DNA from 3 places in the Streptomyces sp. NPDC056486 genome. Region 2 is predicted to be linked to each of the others. Evidence: riboswitches for the same ligand, from Rfam matches in the RefSeq annotation. Region 2 holds a riboswitch; each other region holds the start of a gene.
The links. A riboswitch is a leader RNA that binds a small molecule or an ion and turns the genes downstream of it on or off. The one in region 2 is predicted to bind cobalamin.
Positions count from the first base shown of each region.

Region 1 (5,987 bases), on a different contig from region 2:
GAAGCGTTTGTGCGGGGAGCGGCCCATGGCGACGATCTGCCGGACGGTGAGCTCGAAGCCGGTGTGGCCGTCCTGCGGGACGGTGGCGATACGGCGGGCGCGGTCCTTGGCCGAGCGGGCCGCGAGGTCGTCGCCGTCCAGGAGTACGCGCCCTGTGGTGGGGGTGAGCGTGCCGTAGACGCAGCGCAGGAGGGTGGTCTTGCCGCTGCCGTTGGGGCCTACGAGGCCGATGGTCTCGCCTTGGGCGGCGTGCAGGGTGACGTCGCTCACGAGGGTCTTCTCAGCTACCTGGTAGGTGAGGGACTCCGTGCGCAGCACAGCAGGGTTGCTCATGCGGTTGCCTCCGTACGGTTCCTTCGCAGCATCCAGAGGAAGAACGGGCCGCCCGTCAGCGCCGTCAGGACGCCCACCGGGATGTCCTGCGGGGCCGCGACCGTGCGCGCCGCGAGGTCGGCGGTCACCAGGAACACCGCGCCCATCAGGGCCACCACCGGCAGGAGCGCCCGGTGTGCGGCGCCGACCAGCATCCGGGCCGCGTGCGGCACCATCAGACCGACGAAGCCGATGGCTCCGCTGTAGGCGACGAGTACGCCGGTCAGGAGCGAGGCGAGGACGAAGACGGCGGCGCGGAAGCGGGCCGTGTCCAGGCCGAGGACGGTGGCGCCCTCCTCCCCGACCAGGAGCAGGTCCAGGGGGCGGGCCAGGGCCACGAGCAGCGCCGTGCCCGCGATCAGGGCGGCGCCGGGCAGGGCGAGCATGTCCCAGCGGGCGCTGCCGAGGCCGCCGAGCGTCCAGTACAGGACTTCCTTCAGGTGGTCCGCGCTGTCCGCCATGATCAGGATCAGGCTGGTCAGGGCCGAGAGGATGTACGAGACGGCCACGCCCGCCAGAATCAGGCGGCCCGTGGCGAAGCCGCCGCCTCCCGACCTCGCCAGGGTGTAGACGACGAGCAGGGAGAGCAGGGCGCCCGCGAAGGCGGCGGCCGGGATGGTGACGGTGGTGGCCAGGCCCGCGCCCACGCCGAAGGCGCTGCCGAGGACGATGACGGCGACGGCTCCTGCGGAGGCGCCGGACGAGACGCCGAGGAGGAAGGGGTCGGCCAGGGGGTTTCTCACCAGGGCCTGGAGGACTGTGCCGATGACTGCCAGGCCCGCGCCTACGGCTGCGCCGAGCAGGACCCTGGGGAGTCTTACGTCCAGGACGATCGTACGGAACGGGGAGGGGTCTGCCCTCCCCGTGAGGATTTCCAGGACCTCGGGCGCCGGGATCCGGACGGAGCCCAGGGCGAGGCCTGCGACGATCGCGACCGCGAGGGCGGTGCAGAGTGCCGCGACGACTGTCGCGTAGCCCAGTCGTCTGCGGGTCCGTGCGGCCCTGGCGGGGCTCTCCCCAATCCCGCCCCTTCCCGGCTGTGACATTTGCGGCTCCGCCGCGTGGGGAGGCTCCGCCCCCGGGCCCCCGGACTGGTTGCCGTCGATCACCGGCTTCGCCGAGTTCGTCCTCAAACGCCGGACGGGCTGAGTAGATGCCGGGGCGGGGTGGGTGGGTGATGGCGCGGGGTGGGTGGGTGCCGGAGCCGGGTCGAGTTGTCGCCTGGTGGGCTGGAATCGTCTCCGCGCGAGCCCGAGCGATCGGGCGCCCGGCTGGAAAAGCCTCTTCACAGCTGGTCCGCCAGCTTGCTCACCGCCGCCGGTGCCCGTACCCCCACCACCGCGTCCGAAAGCGGCAGGACCGCGAAGCGCTTGTGCTTGATGGCGGGGACGTCTGCCAGGACCGGGTCGTCCAGGAGGCGCTTCTTCTTCTGGGCGACCGTCGTGCCGCCGTAGTCGAGGATCACGATCGTCTCGGGCTTGCGGTCGACCACCGATTCCCAGGACGCGTCGCCGAAGGACTTGTCCAGGTCGGCGAAGACGTTGCGGCCGCCCGCCCGTTCGATGATGTCGTTGCCGATGCCCCGGCCGCCCGCCGTGAACGCGGTCTTGTCGCCGCTGTCGTAGACGAAGACAGGGACGGGCTCGCGGTCCTTCGACTTCTTCGCCGCGGCGGTCAGTTCGCGTTCGGCGCCGCTCACCCACCGGTCGGCGCGCGCCCGTACCCCGAAGGTGGAACCGACCTCCCGCACCTCGCGGTAGACGTCGTCCATCGATACCGCCCGCTTCGCGCAGGCCTCGACGTCCAGGCGGCTCTCGATGCCGGACTTCGCCAGGGCCGCGCGGCTGCGGCCCTCGCCCGCCAGGAAGGCGCTCGCGTAGCCGCCGTAGACGAAGTCGGGGTCGGAGGCCAGGAGCTTCTCGTACGAGGGGTACTCCTTGGCCAGGACCGGGATGTCCGCGTACGCCTTCGCGTACTTCGGCAGGACCTTGTCGTCCAGGTACGCCGTTCCGGCCAGGTGGTCCTTCAGGCCCAGCTCCAGCATCACTTCCGTCGCGTGCTGGTTCATCGTCACGGCGCGCTTCGGCGGTGCGTCGTACGTCGTCTTCACGCCGCAGTTCGTGACCGTGTACGGGAAGCCTGCTGCCGTCGCGGCGGGCTTGTCCGAAGCGGAGTCCGCGGCGGACGAGCAGGCGGCGAGCGGGACGAGCAGGGCGGTGGCCGCGAGCAGGCGTATGGGGCGGGACATGGCTGAGCTGCCTCCTCCAGGGGATTCCGCGTCCCCTGCGTCGTGGGAGAAGAAGGCGGCAGGTCAGTTCCTGACTGCCCCGCCCGCGAAGGGTGGGGTCACAGTGGCGGGACCGTGCCGGATTCGCACCGGCTTCCTGGGTCCTGCCGCCTCAAAGGTGAGCTCAGTATGCCTGGACGACCTTCACCTCTTCTTCGGTGACCTCGCCGTCCACGATCCGGTAGGAGCGGAACTGGAAGTCGCCCGCGTCGTCGGCGTCGGCCGTGGAGACCAGGACGTAGTGGGCGCCCGGTTCGTTGGCGTACGTGATGTCCGTGCGCGAGGGGTACGCCTCGGTCGCCGTGTGCGAGTGGTAGACGATCACCGGCTCCTCGTCGCGGTCGTCCATCTCGCGGTAGAGCTTGAGGAGGTCGGTCGAGTCGAACTCGTAGAACGTGGGCGAGCGGGCCGCGTTCAGCATCGGGATGAAGCGCTCGGGGCGGCCGGTGCCCTCCGGGCCCGCGACCACACCGCAGGCCTCGTCGGGGTGGTCCTGGCGCGCGTGCGCGACGATCTGGTCGTGAAGGGCCTGGGTGAGGGTCAGCATGGCAGCCAGGATAAACAGAAGGGCCTGTCCGTACCGAAGAGTGGTACGGACAGGCCCACATGCTGGGATCAGGCGTTACGGCGCTACTTCTTCACCGTGTCCTGCGGCTCGGCCTCGCCGCCGCCCGTCGACTGCGAGTCGTTGCGCTTCTGCATGATCAGGTAGCCGACGCCCAGGATCAGGGCCCAGACGGGGGCCGCGTAGAGCGAGATCCGCGCGTCCTTGTCGACGCCCATCATCACGATCACCATCGCGATGAAGGCGAGCGCGAACCAGCTCGTGTACGGGGCGCCCGGCGCCCGGAAGGTGGACTGCGGCAGCTCGCCGCGGTCGGCCTTGCGGCGGTACTTGATCTGGCAGACCAGGATCATGATCCAGGCCCACATGCCGGAGATGGTCGCGAAGGAGACGACGTAGTTGAACGCCTCGCCCGGCCACTGGTAGTTGATCCAGACGCCGACCAGCATCAGCGCGGCGGAGAAGGTCGTGCCGACCAGGGGCAGGCCGTTCTTCGTGAGCTTGGTGAAGAACTTCGGGCCCTGGCCGTTCATCGCCAGGTCGCGCAGCATGCGGCCGGTGGAGTACATGCCGGAGTTGCAGGAGGAGAGCGCGGCCGTCAGGACGACGAAGTTGACGATCGCAGCGCCGACGCCGAGGCCCATCTTGTCGAAGGCGGCGACGAACGGCGAGACGCCCGGCACGAACTCCGTCCACGGCACGACCGAGAGGATCATGATGAGCGCGCCGACGTAGAAGACGGCGATGCGCCACGGCACGGTGTTGATGGCCTTGGGCAGGACGGTCTTGGGGTCCTTGGACTCGCCCGCGGTGACGCCGACGAGCTCGACGGCGAGGAAGGCGAACATCACGATCTGCAGCGTCATCAGCGTGGAGCCGATGCCGTTGGGGAAGAAGCCGCCCTGGTCCCACAGGTGGGAGACGGATGCGGTGTCACCGGCGTCGGAGAAGCCGATGGTGAGGATGCCGGCGCAGATCAGGATCATGCCGATGATCGCGGTGACCTTGACCATCGAGAACCAGAACTCGAGCTCACCGAAGAGCTTCACGGAGATCAGGTTGGCGCCGTACAGGATGACCGTGAAGATCAGCGCGTAACCCCATTGTGGAATGGAGTCGTGTGTCCAGTACTGCATGTACTGGGCCGCTGCCGTTACTTCTGTGATGCCGGTGACGACCCAGAAGAGCCAGTACGTCCAGCCGGTCACGTACCCGAAGAACGGGCCGATGAATTCACGCGCGTACTCCGAGAAGGAGCCCGACACGGCGCGGTACATGAGCAGCTCGCCCAGGGCCCGCATGATGAAGAAGATGACGAGGCCGGCGATGGCGTACGCCAGGATGAGGCTCGGACCGGCCTTGTGAATGGCCTTGCCCGCGCCGAGGAACAGGCCGGTGCCGATGGCACCGCCGATCGCGATCATCTGGATCTGCCGGGCACCTAGCCCGCGCTGATAACCCTCGCCTGACGAGCCGGGCGAACCGCCCGTGCCGTCGGCCTCATTGCCGTCGTGATGCTCTTCGACCTGCGCTGAGGTCATGGTGACGCCTTTCTCCACGCTGATCCGTGCCCGCAGTCTGCGTATGGCCACGGGTCAGGTCCTGATCCCCCCGGATATGGATGGAGTGCTACCGGCGGTCTGCCGGCCCGAGCGCCACCCCGTGACATGGGTGGCGTCACCGAGTGGTCGTGAAGATTTATCACGGTCGCAACAGTGATCGGCCCGGCCACGTGTGGCTCACGTCACGAGAAGAAGCGGACAAAATTCCCCCACCGCGTCAAAGGTGGGCAGTGAAGTGACGCGATCGTTATCCGGATTTGAGCGTCCGCTGAGCGAACGAGGGGTAACCGCTGCTACATACACCGACTTTGCGGGTGTGACCAAGTCGATGAGCTGACCGATGGCCTGGCTGATGGCCCAACCGATGGCCTAACCGATGAGCGTGCCCACCAGCGTCTCCTGCAGGCCGCCGAGCCAGAGATACGCCATCACCATCGGCTTGCGCGGATCGGAGTCCGGCAGCTGGAAGAGCAGGTCCGTGTCGTCCTCGTCGGTCACTTCGAGGCGGGCGCCGATCGCGAGGCGCAGGTCGTTGAGCGCGCCGAGCCAGTGCTGCGACTCGTCGGTGGACAGCTTCAGTACGGCGCCGCCCTCACCCTTCGACGTCATGGCGTCGAGGGAGCGGATCACCACCAGTGCGTCGTCGCGCTTCTTGGCCCGCAGGTCGTTCTCGGTGAAGCGCCTGAACTCCGACGAGTACGCGCGCAGTTCGTCCTCATCGGCCTTCTCGCTGCCGGGACCTCCGTAGGCGTCCGGCAGGAGCCGCTGGAGAACCGGGTCGGTGGGCGGCTCGCTCGGGCCCTCCGCGAACAGCTCCGCGAGGGGGTCGTCGGAGGCGTCCTCGGCCGGGCCCGGGCCGATCAGCTCCAGGAGCTGCACGGCGAGGGAGCGGATGATCGAGATCTCGACCTCGTCGAGCGCGACGGCGGCGCCGCCCCCGGGGATGGCTTCGAATTGTCCTGGCATCAGATGCGTCGCTACTTCCGGTCCTGCTGGAGGGTGGCCCAAAGTCCGTACCCGTGCATGGCCTGTACGTCGCGCTCCATCTCCTCGCGGGAGCCGGTGGAGACGACGGCTCGGCCCTTCTGGTGCACGTCCATCATCAGCTTCGTGGCCTTCTCCTTCGAGTACCCGAAGTAGGACTGGAACACATAGGCCACGTAACTCATCAAGTTGACCGGGTCGTTATGGACGAGCGTGA
Region 1 is NZ_JBHTSF010000196.1:6,920-12,906, reverse strand. It holds gene ACFQ7F_RS40770 (ABC transporter ATP-binding protein) at 1-333, opposite strand, end outside; gene ACFQ7F_RS40765 (FecCD family ABC transporter permease) at 330-1,418, opposite strand; gene ACFQ7F_RS40760 (ABC transporter substrate-binding protein) at 1,658-2,620, opposite strand; cobalamin riboswitch at 2,664-2,820, opposite strand; gene ACFQ7F_RS40755 (Mov34/MPN/PAD-1 family protein) at 2,784-3,206, opposite strand; gene ACFQ7F_RS40750 (amino acid permease) at 3,290-4,765, opposite strand; gene ACFQ7F_RS40745 (DUF2017 domain-containing protein) at 5,156-5,752, opposite strand; gene clpS (ATP-dependent Clp protease adapter ClpS) at 5,764-5,987, opposite strand, start outside.
Region 1: linked by a shared signal. The riboswitch ahead of ACFQ7F_RS40760 (ABC transporter substrate-binding protein) and the one ahead of ACFQ7F_RS36315 (aldehyde dehydrogenase family protein) in region 2 are both predicted to bind cobalamin.

Region 2 (5,987 bases):
CGGTCACGGTCGACTGCTTGCCCTGCAGCAGTACGCCGAGCCGCGTGAGCTCGCCCTTGCTCGACTGCACGAGCAGCCGCATCACCAGGACGGTGAGCAGTCCCTCACTGACGGCCAGGGGGATCTGCGTGACGGCGAAGATGCCGCCGAACTTGCCCAGAGCGCCGATGAATCCGCTGCTCGGGTCGGGGAACGCCAGGGCCAGCTGGACGCTGGTGACGCAGTACGTGGACAGGTCGGCGACGAACGCGCCGAAGAACACGGCGACCATGAGCGGCACGTCGAACCGCTTCAGGAGCCGGTAGACGGCGTATCCCGCCCAGGGCCCGACGATCGCCATGGAGAACACATTGGCGCCGAGCGTGGTGAGCCCGCCATGGGCGAGCAGCAGGGCCTGGAACAGCAGCGTGATGGTGCCGAGCACCGTCATGATCGGCGGCCGGAACAGGATCGCGCCGAGCCCGGTGCCCGTCGGGTGCGAACAACTGCCCGTCACGGAAGGGATTTTCAGGGCGGAAAGGACAAAAGTGAAGGCTCCGGAGGCGCCCAGGAGCAGTGTGCTCTCCGGGTGCTCCTTGACCTCACGGGTCAGGGAGCGGACTCCGTGGACGACGAACGGCGCGGACGCTACGCCCCAGGCGATCGCGTGCGCCGGTGGGAGGAAACCCTCGGCTATGTGCATGGCTAAGCAGACCCTCTCCAGCACCTCGTGGATGGACAACGCGCCTTGGCCGGTCTCCTGGCTTACGGGTCATACCGACCGGACTCCGCCTTCCCGGATGCGTGTGCACCCAGTGGCTGCCGCGAGGGCTGGAGCCGGACTTCCCGATCACAGTGGCGAGGGCCGCACCGGCATCACACCGGATTTCCCGTTCACCAAGGCGTGGTGACCATAGTGCGCAACCGAGTTTCCTGACAACTTGTGGGACGGCTGCACCTGTGGCACGCGAGCGCACCCGACCAGGGGCGTACGCCCCTGGTCAGCCCCTGTGCACCGCGGCCGGGGCGCCTCAGGAGTGCGTGAAGCCGGGCGGTCGCTTGTCGACGAAGGCGGCCATGCCCTCCTTCTGGTCCGCGGTCGCGAACACGGCGTGGAAAAGGCGGCGTTCGAAGCGGACGCCCTCCGCCAGAGTCGTCTCGAAGGCCCGGGACACCGCTTCCTTCGCCATCATCGCGACGGGCAGGGACATGCCCGCGACGGTCTCGGCGACGGCGAGGGCCTCGCCGACGAGTTCAGCGGCGGGCACCACGCGGGAGACGAGCCCGGCCCGCTCCGCTCCCTCGGCGTCCATGGTGCGGCCGGTCAGGCACATCTCCATGGCCTTGGCCTTGCCGACCGCGCGGGTCAGCCGCTGCGAGCCGCCGATGCCGGGGATGACACCCAGTTTGATCTCGGGCTGACCGAACACGGCGGTGTCGGCGCCGTAGCAGTCGTCGATCCAGGTCCGGTGACCGGCAAGGTCGCCGGGCGGTGGCTGGCGCACGTACATCTCCAGGGCGTCCCAGACCGGCTGCGTGGCGAGGTCGTCAAGGAACCCGGGCAGGTTGCCGGAGGGCACGAAGTGATCGGCGAGCCCGCACAGCAGGGCATCGCCGGCGCCGATCCGCGCGCCGGTGAGCGCCAGGTGGGTGGTGCGGGATACCGGCCGCGAACTCCACCACCTCCAGGCCGCGTTGAAGGTCGCCGTGCGCGTCGGCCACGGTCTTGCCGTGCTCGGCCGAAAGCATCCGCGCCAGGGAGTCTCGCTCCGCCTCGACGAGTTGGAGGAAGCGCAGCAGGACACGGGCGCGCCGCTGCGGGTTCCAACGGCCCCACTCCTGCTGCGCGTTGACCGCGTCGGCGATCGCCGTCTCGGTGTCGGCCCGGTCGGCGAGCGGTACGCGGGCCTGGACGGTGCCGGTGTTGGGGTCGTACACGTCGCCGAAGAGGCCGGAGGCGCCGACGGTGTGCTTACCGCCGACGAAATGGGTGAGTTCACGGACCATGGGTGCCTGCTCTCGTCAGGTGCGATCCGGGGAGGGCACGGCGAGCCGCCGGCGGGGCGCACGGGTGTGTGCGCTGCCGGTGCGAGCCGCGGGACAGCGGACGTCGGGACCGTCAGGCGTGGAGGAAGACCACCGGAGGTCGCGAAGTCCTATGAGCGCGTGGCGAGTTGACCGCGCTCCGCCGGATCACCAGGGTCGTGGGTACGGACCGGTGCCATGCGTGTCTGCTCCATCCTCGTGGACAACACGGAACATTCCGCGGCCGGTATCCTGACTCCCGGATCTACGCGCGGCGCCCGCCTTCCCGGCAGACCTCGCCAGTGGCGTGTGGATGGCAGCACACTCCCCGGTCACAGTGGCGGGACCGTGCCGGTTTCACACCGGCTTCCCTGCACCGCGGACCTTGTGCCACGAAGATATAGTTGGACGTCCTAGTAAGTCCACCCCCTCATTCGCCGCCCGCCCGCTTCCCGGCCACGGGGTAGGGCACGAAGGTGCTGCTGTTCTCGTCGATCGCCAGGCTGCGGTCCAGTGGTGGCACCGCCCGCTGGGGGCAGTCCGTGCGTTCGCAGAGGCGGCAGCCCATGCCGATGGGCACGGCGGATGACGCGCTGTCGAGGTCGAGGCCGTCGGAGTAGACGAGCCGTGAGGCGTGGCGGATCTCGCAGCCGAGGCCGATGGCGAAGGTCTTGCCGGGCTCGCCCCAGCCGCCGCGGTGCCGGGTGACCGCTCGGGCGGTCCACAGGAATCGCTGTCCGTCCGGCATGGAGGCCACCTGGACGTGGATGCGCCCTGGCGCGGCGAACGCCTCGTACACGTTCCACAGCGGGCAGGTGCCGCCCGCGCGGGAGAAGTGGAAGGCGGTGGCGGACTGCCGCTTCGACATGTTGCCCGCCCGGTCGACCCGCACGAAGGAGAAGGGCACACCGCGCAGCCGGGGCCGCTGCAGGGTGCTGAGGCGGTGGCAGATCGTCTCGTAGCCGAGTCCGAAGTGGTCGGTGAGACGCTCGATGTCGTAGCGGAACTCCTCCGCGGCCGCGTGGAAACGGCGGTAGGGCAGGATCAGCGCGGCAGCGAAGTGGTTGGCGATCCCGATGCGGGCCAGCGGCCAGGCCGCGGCCTCTCGGTCGAAGTCCTCCGACGCGAGGGCGGACACCTCGTCGGCGTACTCGAGGAGCACGAGCTGAGTGGCCATCCGGAACGCCTGCTGGCCGGGGCGAAGACGGTTGGAGAGGTGCAGGACCCGGGCCGTCGGGTCGTAGTGGTGCAGGAGCTCGTGGGCGTCCGCGGCCAGGCGCACCCCGTGGCGCTCGGCGAGGCGTGCGGACAGGGCGCGCACGACCTCGCCGGGGCGTATGCCGATCTCGGCGGCGAACTGTTCGGCGGCGAGATCGATGTCGTGCAGGTAATTCTGGCGCCGGTAGAAGAACTCACGGATCTCCTCGTGCGCGGAGCGGGGCTGCGCCGCCGTTCCCGGCCCCCGCCCCTCCGCGGCTTCGGAGAGCTGTTCGGTGAGGTGCTGGTTCCTTCGGCCCAGGTCCACCAGGACCGTTGCCACGGCGGGCATGCGCGATGCCAGGTCCGAGAGGTCGGACGCGGACACCCGGCCGGCCAGGACCTCGCCGGTGAGGGCGTCCCGCAGGTCCGCCACCAAGCGGCTGGTGTCGCGCTCGGAGAAGAAGCCCGGGTCGACTCCGAACGCCTCAGTGAGCCGCAGCAGCACGGGCACGGTCAGCGGTCGGGAGTCGTGCTCCATCTGGTTCAGATAGCTCGGCGAGATGGCCAGGGTCCGGGCCAGATCGGCCTGGCTCATGCGGCGCTCCTCCCGCAGCCTCCGCAGCCGTGCTCCCGCGTACGTCTTGCTCACCCATGGCTCCTGTCCGGTCACGGTCACCCTCGTCGGCACTGCCCGTGATGGTAGCCACGCGAAAGGGACTGCAGGCATTAACAGAGTTGGCAATACGGCGCCGGAAGATGCGCAGAAGTTGGCAGCTTTCCCTGCTTGATGGCACTGAGTGCCGATGCCAGAGTCGTACTGCGGCCCGCCGGACTCCGTCGGGCGGATCGGAAACGGGGTACGGCTCAATGCCCTGACGTCGGCGATCCCGACCCTTCCACCCGGCTCGGCAGCATTGCTCGGATGGCTCACCCCGGAATCGGCGGGCCGCACCCTCAACTCGTCCGGCACCCAGTGTCAGACATTCGCATAGTTCACGAGTCTTCAGGAGACGGTCATGGCACAGGCAGGGACGACGACAACGGGGACGACGACCGCAACGGCCCAGGAGCTGGCTCAGCGGTGGGCGACCGACTCCCGCTGGAAGGGCATCGAGCGCACCTACACCGCCGAGGACGTGGTCAGGCTCTCCGGCAGCGTCCGTGAGGAGAGCACCCTCGCCCGGCGCGGGGCCGAGCGGCTGTGGCGGCAGCTGCACGAGCAGGACTACATCCACGCGCTCGGCGCCCTGACCGGCGGTCAGGCCGTCCAGCAGGTCAAGGCCGGTCTCCAGGCGATCTATCTGTCCGGCTGGCAGGTGGCCGCCGATGCCAACCAGGCCGGGCACACCTACCCCGACCAGTCGCTCTACCCCGCCAACTCGGTTCCCCAGGTGGTCCGCCGGATCAACAACGCCCTGCTGCGCGCCGACCAGATCGCCACCGCCGAGGGCGGTGAGGACGTCACCGACTGGCTCGCGCCGATCGTCGCCGACGCCGAGGCGGGCTTCGGCGGTCCGCTCAACGCCTTCGAACTGACCAAGGCGATGATCGCCGCGGGTGCGGCGGGCATCCACTACGAGGACCAGCTTGCCTCCGAGAAGAAGTGCGGCCACCTGGGCGGAAAGGTCCTCGTGCCCACCGGCCAGCACATCCGCACCCTCAACGCGGCCCGCCTTGCCGCCGACATCGCCGATGTGCCGACGCTGATCGTGGCACGTACGGACGCGCTCGCCGCGAACCTGCTGACCAGCGATGTCGACGAGCGTGACGCCCGGTTCGTCACGGGCGAGCGCACCGCTGAAGGCTTCTACCGGGTGCGGAACGGCATGGAGCCCGTCATCGCCCGCGGCCTCGCCTACGCCCCGTACGCGGACCTCATCTGGGTCGAGACCGGCACCCCTGACCTCGCCCAGGCCCGCGAGTTCGCCGAGGCGATCCACGCCGAGCACCCCGACCAGATGCTCGCCTACAACTGCTCGCCGTCGTTCAACTGGCGTGCCTCCCTGGACGACGACCAGATCGCCAAGTTCCAGCGCGAGCTCGGCGCGATGGGCTACCGCTTCCAGTTCATCACCCTGGCCGGGTTCCACTCCCTCAACCACGGCATGTTCGACCTGGCCCGCGGCTACGCCGAGCACGGCATGACCGCCTATGTGGACCTCCAGGAGCGCGAGTTCGCCGCGCAAGCGCAGGGCTTCACCGCCGTGAAGCATCAGCGGGAGGTCGGCACCGGGTACTTCGACCTGGTGTCCACCGCCGTCAATCCGGCCTCTTCCACGACTGCGCTGTCCGGTTCCACCGAGGAGGAGCAGTTCCACTAGACGCTTCGCTGGCTCTGCGTTGTCACCCGCGGGCCGGTGGGAGCTGAGCGCGCAGTTCCCCGCGCCCCTTACGGGGCGCCCCCCCACCGCCCCGTCAGTCCGCCCCCCCCTGCTGAGGAGACCCGCATGTCCATCTCCGCTCCGACCTGCCGTGTCCAGGTCCTCGGCCCGCCGGGCGACCGGCACGACGAGATCCTGAGCCCCGAGGCCCTGGAGTTCGTGAGCCGCCTCGTCCATGCCTTCGCCGATCGCCGTGCGGAGATCCTCAAGGAGCGCATGCGGGTGGGGGCCCGCCTTGCTTCCGGCTCTGCGCTCGACTTCTCCATCGCCACCGCCCGCGTACGGGCGGACGACTCCTGGCAGGTCGCGCCTCCGGCGCCCGGACTGACCGACCGCCGCGTCGAGATCACAGGACCGCCGGAGCGCGGGACGGCGGTCAACGCCCTCAACTCCGGCGCCCAG
Region 2 is NZ_JBHTSF010000142.1:16,180-22,166, reverse strand. It holds gene ACFQ7F_RS36325 (energy-coupling factor ABC transporter permease) at 1-682, opposite strand, end outside; cobalamin riboswitch at 712-910, opposite strand; partial or broken gene ACFQ7F_RS36320 (enoyl-CoA hydratase-related protein) at 1,011-1,601, opposite strand; partial or broken gene ACFQ7F_RS36315 (aldehyde dehydrogenase family protein) at 1,633-1,986, opposite strand; cobalamin riboswitch at 2,229-2,414, opposite strand; gene ACFQ7F_RS36310 (short-chain fatty acyl-CoA regulator family protein) at 2,435-3,853, opposite strand; gene aceA (isocitrate lyase) at 4,221-5,525, shown strand; gene aceB (malate synthase A) at 5,652-5,987, shown strand, end outside.

Region 3 (5,987 bases), on a different contig from region 2:
CACCACGCCCGGCGGCGGACGCCGCCTGCGCGACAGCCTCGGGGACAAGGTGAAGGGGCTCCACGACTGGGAGTCCGTCGAGCTCGACCGGCCCGGCGGCGGACGCGTGACCGTGACGGGCGTGCCCGCCGTGCACGGTCCCGGCAGGCGCGAGGACGTCGAACCGATCACCGGCGAGGTCGTCGGCTTCGTCCTGACCGGTGACGGCCTGCCCACGGTCTACGTCAGCGGCGACAACGCCTCGCTCACGGCGGTAGAGGAGACGGCCGCACGGTTCGGGCCGGTGGACACCGCCGTCCTCTTCGCCGGCGCACCGCGCTTCCCCTTCCTCTTCGACGGCGCACCGATCGTCCTCGACAGCACCCAGGCCGCCGAGGCCGCGAAGATCCTCGGAGCGCGCCGGGTCGTCCCCGTCCACTTCGACAGCTGGGCCCACTTCACCGAGGGCCGCACCGAGTTGGTCGTCGCCTTCACCGCCGCGGGTCTCGCCGAACGTCTGCAGCTCGACTGACGGCCCTCGCAGGGAGGAGCTCAGCTCCTCAGGAAGCGGATCGACGGGCGGCTGTCCGGGCCGCCGTCGTCCACCCTCGTCACCACCGCCCGTACCCCGTACACCTTCGCGATCAGCTCCTCCGTGATCACCTCGGACGGTGTGCCCGACGCGTGGGCCACGCCTTCGCGCAGGACCAGCACGTGGTCGCAGAACATGGCGGCCAGGTTCAGGTCGTGCAGGGCGATCACGCTGGTCAGGGGGAGGTCGGCCACCAGGGACAGGATGTCCAGCTGATGTTGGATGTCCAGGTGGTTGGTCGGTTCGTCCAGGAGGAGTTCCTGGGGGGCCTGGGCCAATGCCCTGGCTATCTGGACCCGTTGGCGTTCGCCGCCGGAGAGGGTGTGCCAGGACTGGCCTGCCCGGTCGGAAAGGCCTGTGCGGGTCAGGGCCTCGCGAACCGCCTCGTCGTCCTGGGGAGTCGAGGGGGACCACGGCCTGCGGTGCGGGATGCGGCCCAGGCGTACGACGTCCTCGACCGACAACTCGACCTGCGTGGTGGCGTCCTGGTCCACCACCGCCACCCTGCGTGCCACCGTGCGGCGGCCCACGTCCCGCAGCGGACGGCCGTCCAGCGTGACCGCTCCCGATGCCGGGGCCAGGACGCCCGCCAGGATGCGCAGGAGGGTGGACTTGCCCGAGCCGTTGGGGCCGAGCAGGCCGACCGTGGCTCCGGGGGGCGGCGCCAGGGTCACTCCGTCGATGATGAGGTGGCCGCCCGCCGTTCTGGTCACCCGGTCGGCCCGCAGGCCGGGGGCAGCAGCGTGCGGGATCACACCGTCGGTCATGTCGTCGGTCACGTCGTCTTTCGCGTGCGGTAGAGGACCAGGACGAATGCCGGGACGCCGATCAGGGACGTCACCACGCCCACCGGGACCTCCTGCGGGTCCAGGACCGTACGGGCCAGCGTGTCCACCCACACCAGGAACACCGCGCCCGCGAGCGCCGTGACCGGGAGCAGGCGCGCGTGCCCCGAGCCGACCAGGGCGCGGGCCGCGTGCGGCAGGACCAGGCCCACGAAGCCGATGGCGCCCGCGCTGCTGACCAGCGCCGCCGTGAGGAGGGCCGTGACGGAGAGCAGCAGGAGGCGGGTGCGGGCCACGTGGACTCCCAGCGTCGCCGCCGCGTCCTGGCCGAACACGAACGCGTCCAGGGTGCGGGCATGCGCCAGGCAGATGACGAGCGCGACGAGAAGGATCGCCCCGCACAGCCAGACGTCCGTCCAGCCGACGCCGCTCAACGAACCGAGCAGCCAGAACAGGACACCCCGTGTCGTCTCCGCATCGCCCGCAGTCAGGATCACGAACGAGGTGAGCGCGGAGAAGAGTTGCATCGCCGCAACGCCGGAAAGCACCACCCTGTCGGCGCTCCCGCCCAGGGTGTGGCTGAGCAGCAGCACGAGGGCGAACGAGCAGAGGGCCCCCACGAAGGCACCCGCCGAGATCGACACCACTCCCCCGCCGACTCCGAGTACGACGATCGCGACCGCCCCCGTGGAAGCGCCCGAGGAGACGCCGAGCACGAAGGGGTCGGCGAGCGGGTTGCGCAGGAGGGACTGGAGGACCGTTCCGCACACCGCGAGGCCCGCGCCGCAGACCGCCGCGAGGAGCGTGCGCGGCATGCGCAGGTTCCAGACGATGCCGTCCCGGATGGGCGTCAGCTTCGCCTCGCCCCAGCCGAGGTGGGCCGCCACCGCCGACCACACGTCCGGTACGGAGATGTCGGCGGGGCCGATCGTGACGGCCACCGCCACGGAGAGTGCGAGGGCGGCGAGCCCCGTCGTCCAGAGCAGGATCTGGCGCAGGCCGCCCGCGACGCCGACACCGGAACCGATACGGGCACGGGCACGGGCGCCGACACCGGCACCAGCACCAGCACCAGCACCAGCACCGGCGCCTCCCCTCACTTGTCGAGCCCGAACTCGCGCAACGCGTCGGCGACTTGTTCCACACCGTCCACCGTGCGGATCGTCGGGTTCATGGCCTGGCCGCTCAGCAGCACGTACCGCTTCTTCTTCACGGCGGTCAGGTTCTTGGTGACCGGATTGGACTCCAGGAACTCGATCTTCTTCTTCGCGCTCTCGGCCGTCTGCGACTTGCGGGTGAGGTCGCCGATGACCAGGGCGTCCGGGTCGCGGTCCGCCACCGTCTCCCAGTTGATCTGGGGCCACTCCTCGCGGGTGTCGTCGAAGACGTTCTTCACGCCGAGCTCGCGGGTGATGATGCCCGGCGCTCCGCAGCAACCCGCGATGTAGGGGGCGTCGGAGTTGGCGAACCAGTAGAGGAGCGAAGTATCGGACGCGTCGATCTTCTTCGTGGCCTTCGCCACCCGGCCCTTGAGCTCCGCGACCAGGCGCTCGCCGCGCTTCTGGACCCCGAAGGCCCTGGCCAGGTCCCGCACCTCGCCGTACACCGTGTCCATGGTCAGCGTCTTGACCCGCTTGCCGTCACCGTCGCCGCTGTTGTCCTTGCCCGCGCAGTCGGACGGCGAGACATAGGCGGGTACGCCGAGTTCCGCGAACTTGGCGCGGTCGGCGACGCCGCCCTTGCTGACCGTCGCGAGGAAGGACGCGGTGACGAAGTCCGGCTCCTTGGCGAGGACCTTCTCGAAGGAGGGGTAGCTGTCGGCGATCCGGGGCACCTTGGCGTTGTCCTTCGCCAGGCCCTTGAGCACCGGGTCCGTCCAGGTCCCGGTGCCGACCATGCGGTCCGCGAGACCGAGGGAGAGCAGGATCTCGGTGGAGCCCTGGTCGAGGGAGACCGCCCGCTGCGGCGGCGCCTTGATCTCCGCCTTCTTGCCGCAGGAGGTCAGGGTCAGTGGATAGCCGTCGGCCTTCTTGCCCGCGGTGGACGTGGCGGAGGGGTCCGGCGAGCCGCCGCAGGAGGTCAGGGTGACGACCAGGGCCGCGCTGAGGAGGACGGGCGTACGTACGCGACGGGCTGTGCTGCGAAGGACGGGTAGAAGAACGGGTATACGTACGCGACGGGCTGTGGAGGACACACGATCCCTTGAGTCTCACGGCTCATACGCGGAGCCTGGCCTGCTTCGTCACCTCCGCCGCTCGGTGCGCGGGCGAAGGCGCCAGCAGGTCTTCGGACTCGGGGATCGGCCGGCCGGGGCGCCTTCCCAGGCGTCCGTGGACGCCCAGTGGCCGTGGCCCCGCCCGTTCCCCCTCACCGCTGCGCGTCAGTTCCGGATTCGCACCGGATTCCCTGGCCCTGGTGTGGGTCGACTGGCGTCCGCAAGCTATCACGCGAGGTCAGGACGCCCCTCAGAACGCCTGGTCAGGACGCCTGGCCAGAACCTCTGGTCAGGACGCCCCGTCGGGCCTCGGTGCGCCGCGGTAGGTGCCGAAGGACCACTTGTTGCCCTCGGGGTCGGCGATCGCGAACTCCCGGCTGCCGTACGGCTGGTCCTCGATCTCACGGATGATCTTGACTCCGGCGGCGCTGAGCCGCTCGTAGAGGTCGTCGACGTGGTCGGTGACGACGTACGCGCCGAAGGTGCCCGGCTTCAGGCACCAGTCCTGGGACTTCTCGTCGTACGAGCCCAGCATGACGGCGCCGCCCTCGGGCCAGTCGAGCTCGGCGTGGGCCACGCGGTCGCCGTCCTTGTAGACGGCGGTACGCAGGAAGCCGACCGTGCCGACCAGGAAGTCGATCAGGGCGGGGGCGTCGTTCGCCTGGAGCGACGGCCAGACATCGGGGGCGCGCCCGGCGGAGGCGGACTGAGGCTCAGGCTGCTGCTTCTCGTTGGTGTCCATGCGTCCTACTCTTCGCCCCCGCCATGGCTCCCGGCTTGGATATTCCGGCACTCTTCGGCCAGCCAGCCGCTGGGACTCACCCCGGTGTACTGCCGGAAGTCCCGCACCAGGTGGGAGTGGTCGTAGTAGCCGCAGTCGGCGGCGACGCGGGCCAGGTCGGGGGCGCCGCCCGACGCGACAGGGCGTACGACGGCGTTGCGGGCGCGCTGGAAGCGCATCAGGCGGCCCGCCTGCTTGGGGCTCAGGCCCGTCTCCGCGCGAAAGAGCGTGGTCAGGCGGCGTTCGCTGAGCGCCACGTGCCGGGAGAGGCCGCGCAGGGTGCCGACGCCCCGGTGCCGGGCAAGCCAGGCCCAGGCTTCGGCGACCTCGGGCCGTACGACTCCGTCCACGTCGGCGTCTGCGTCGGCCACGCGCTGCCGCAGGTAGCCGGACAGGGAGGCGAATCGCTCCTCCCAGTTGCCCTGCTCGCACAGCAGCTCCCGTACGTCGACGGCGCGGCGCCCCATCACCTCCGCGCCGGACGTCACCAGCTCGCCGGTCAGCGCCGAGGCCGGTACGCCGAACAGGGCGCGGGCGGCGAGCGGATGCACGGCGAGCTGGATGCCCGCCTCGTGCTCGGGCCTGGCGATGTATGCCGGGGACTGGTGCAGGCCGCCCAGGACGATGTCCGTGCGGATGGCGTCGGGGCCGACCGCCTGCTCGGGACTGAGGCCGGTGGCGACGGGGCCGTCCAGCGAGAAGATCAGCGTCAGATATGGGGACGGCAGGCCGCGGTGCAGGCCGGGCCGCTCCCCCGCCGTGCGGTAGCCGACGGCGGACACCACCATGTCGTCGAGCCGCGGAGCGGCCCGTACGAACTCACGGGAGACGGTCTCCATGCTCACCAGTATGCGATGAGCGCCGCTCCGGAGCAGCCCCGAACGCCTTTGGGCGTCCGATGCCACTACCCGCCCACGGCCCTCTCATGCCCGTTCCGTCCGGTGATGTCGATCATGGGAATCCGCTGCCCCACCCCATACGATGACCCGCCGCTCCGGACGGGGCGCAGACCGCTCTCAGGGGGCACAGAACCATGGCAGTAAAGGCAAAGGGCAAGCTGGCCGTACTCGGCACGGCGGGCGCGCTCACCGCGGCCGTTCTCGCGGGGACGGCTCTCTGGCCGAGCACGGACGCGACGGCCGCCGACGCCTCGGCGAGAACCGCCGCGAAGAGCTCCAAGGCCACGGCCGAGCTGAAGCACTGGCCCAAGCCGGTCGCGAAGAAGCTGGGCAAGGTCATCGCGAAGAACGAGCACAAGGGCGCGTACGCCGTCTTCGACGCGGACAACACGACGTACCGCAACGACCTGGAGGAGTCCCTCCTGCCCTTCCTGGAGATGAAGGGGGTCCTCACCCGCAAGTCGATGGACCCGTCGCTGAAGATCATCCCGTTCAAGGACACGGCGAAGCACAAGGAGAGCCTCTACAGCTACTACCTCCGGCTCTGCGACATCGACGACCAGGTCTCCTATCCGTGGGCCGCTCAGATCTTCTCCGGTTTCACGCTCAAGGAGCTCAAGGGGTACGTCGACGAGCTCCTCGCCTATGACAAGCCCATCCCCGCCGAGTACTACGCGGACGGGAAGCTGACGAAGACCGAGGTCAAGAAGCCCGAGTTCTTCACCGGCATGAAGGA
Region 3 is NZ_JBHTSF010000107.1:16,850-22,836, forward strand. It holds gene ACFQ7F_RS32000 (MBL fold metallo-hydrolase) at 1-511, shown strand, start outside; gene ACFQ7F_RS32005 (ABC transporter ATP-binding protein) at 532-1,338, opposite strand; gene ACFQ7F_RS32010 (FecCD family ABC transporter permease) at 1,347-2,384, opposite strand; gene ACFQ7F_RS32015 (ABC transporter substrate-binding protein) at 2,453-3,523, opposite strand; cobalamin riboswitch at 3,616-3,802, opposite strand; gene ACFQ7F_RS32020 (VOC family protein) at 3,861-4,313, opposite strand; gene ACFQ7F_RS32025 (helix-turn-helix domain-containing protein) at 4,319-5,191, opposite strand; gene ACFQ7F_RS32030 (haloacid dehalogenase-like hydrolase) at 5,386-5,987, shown strand, end outside.
Region 3: linked by a shared signal. The riboswitch ahead of ACFQ7F_RS32015 (ABC transporter substrate-binding protein) and the one ahead of ACFQ7F_RS36315 (aldehyde dehydrogenase family protein) in region 2 are both predicted to bind cobalamin.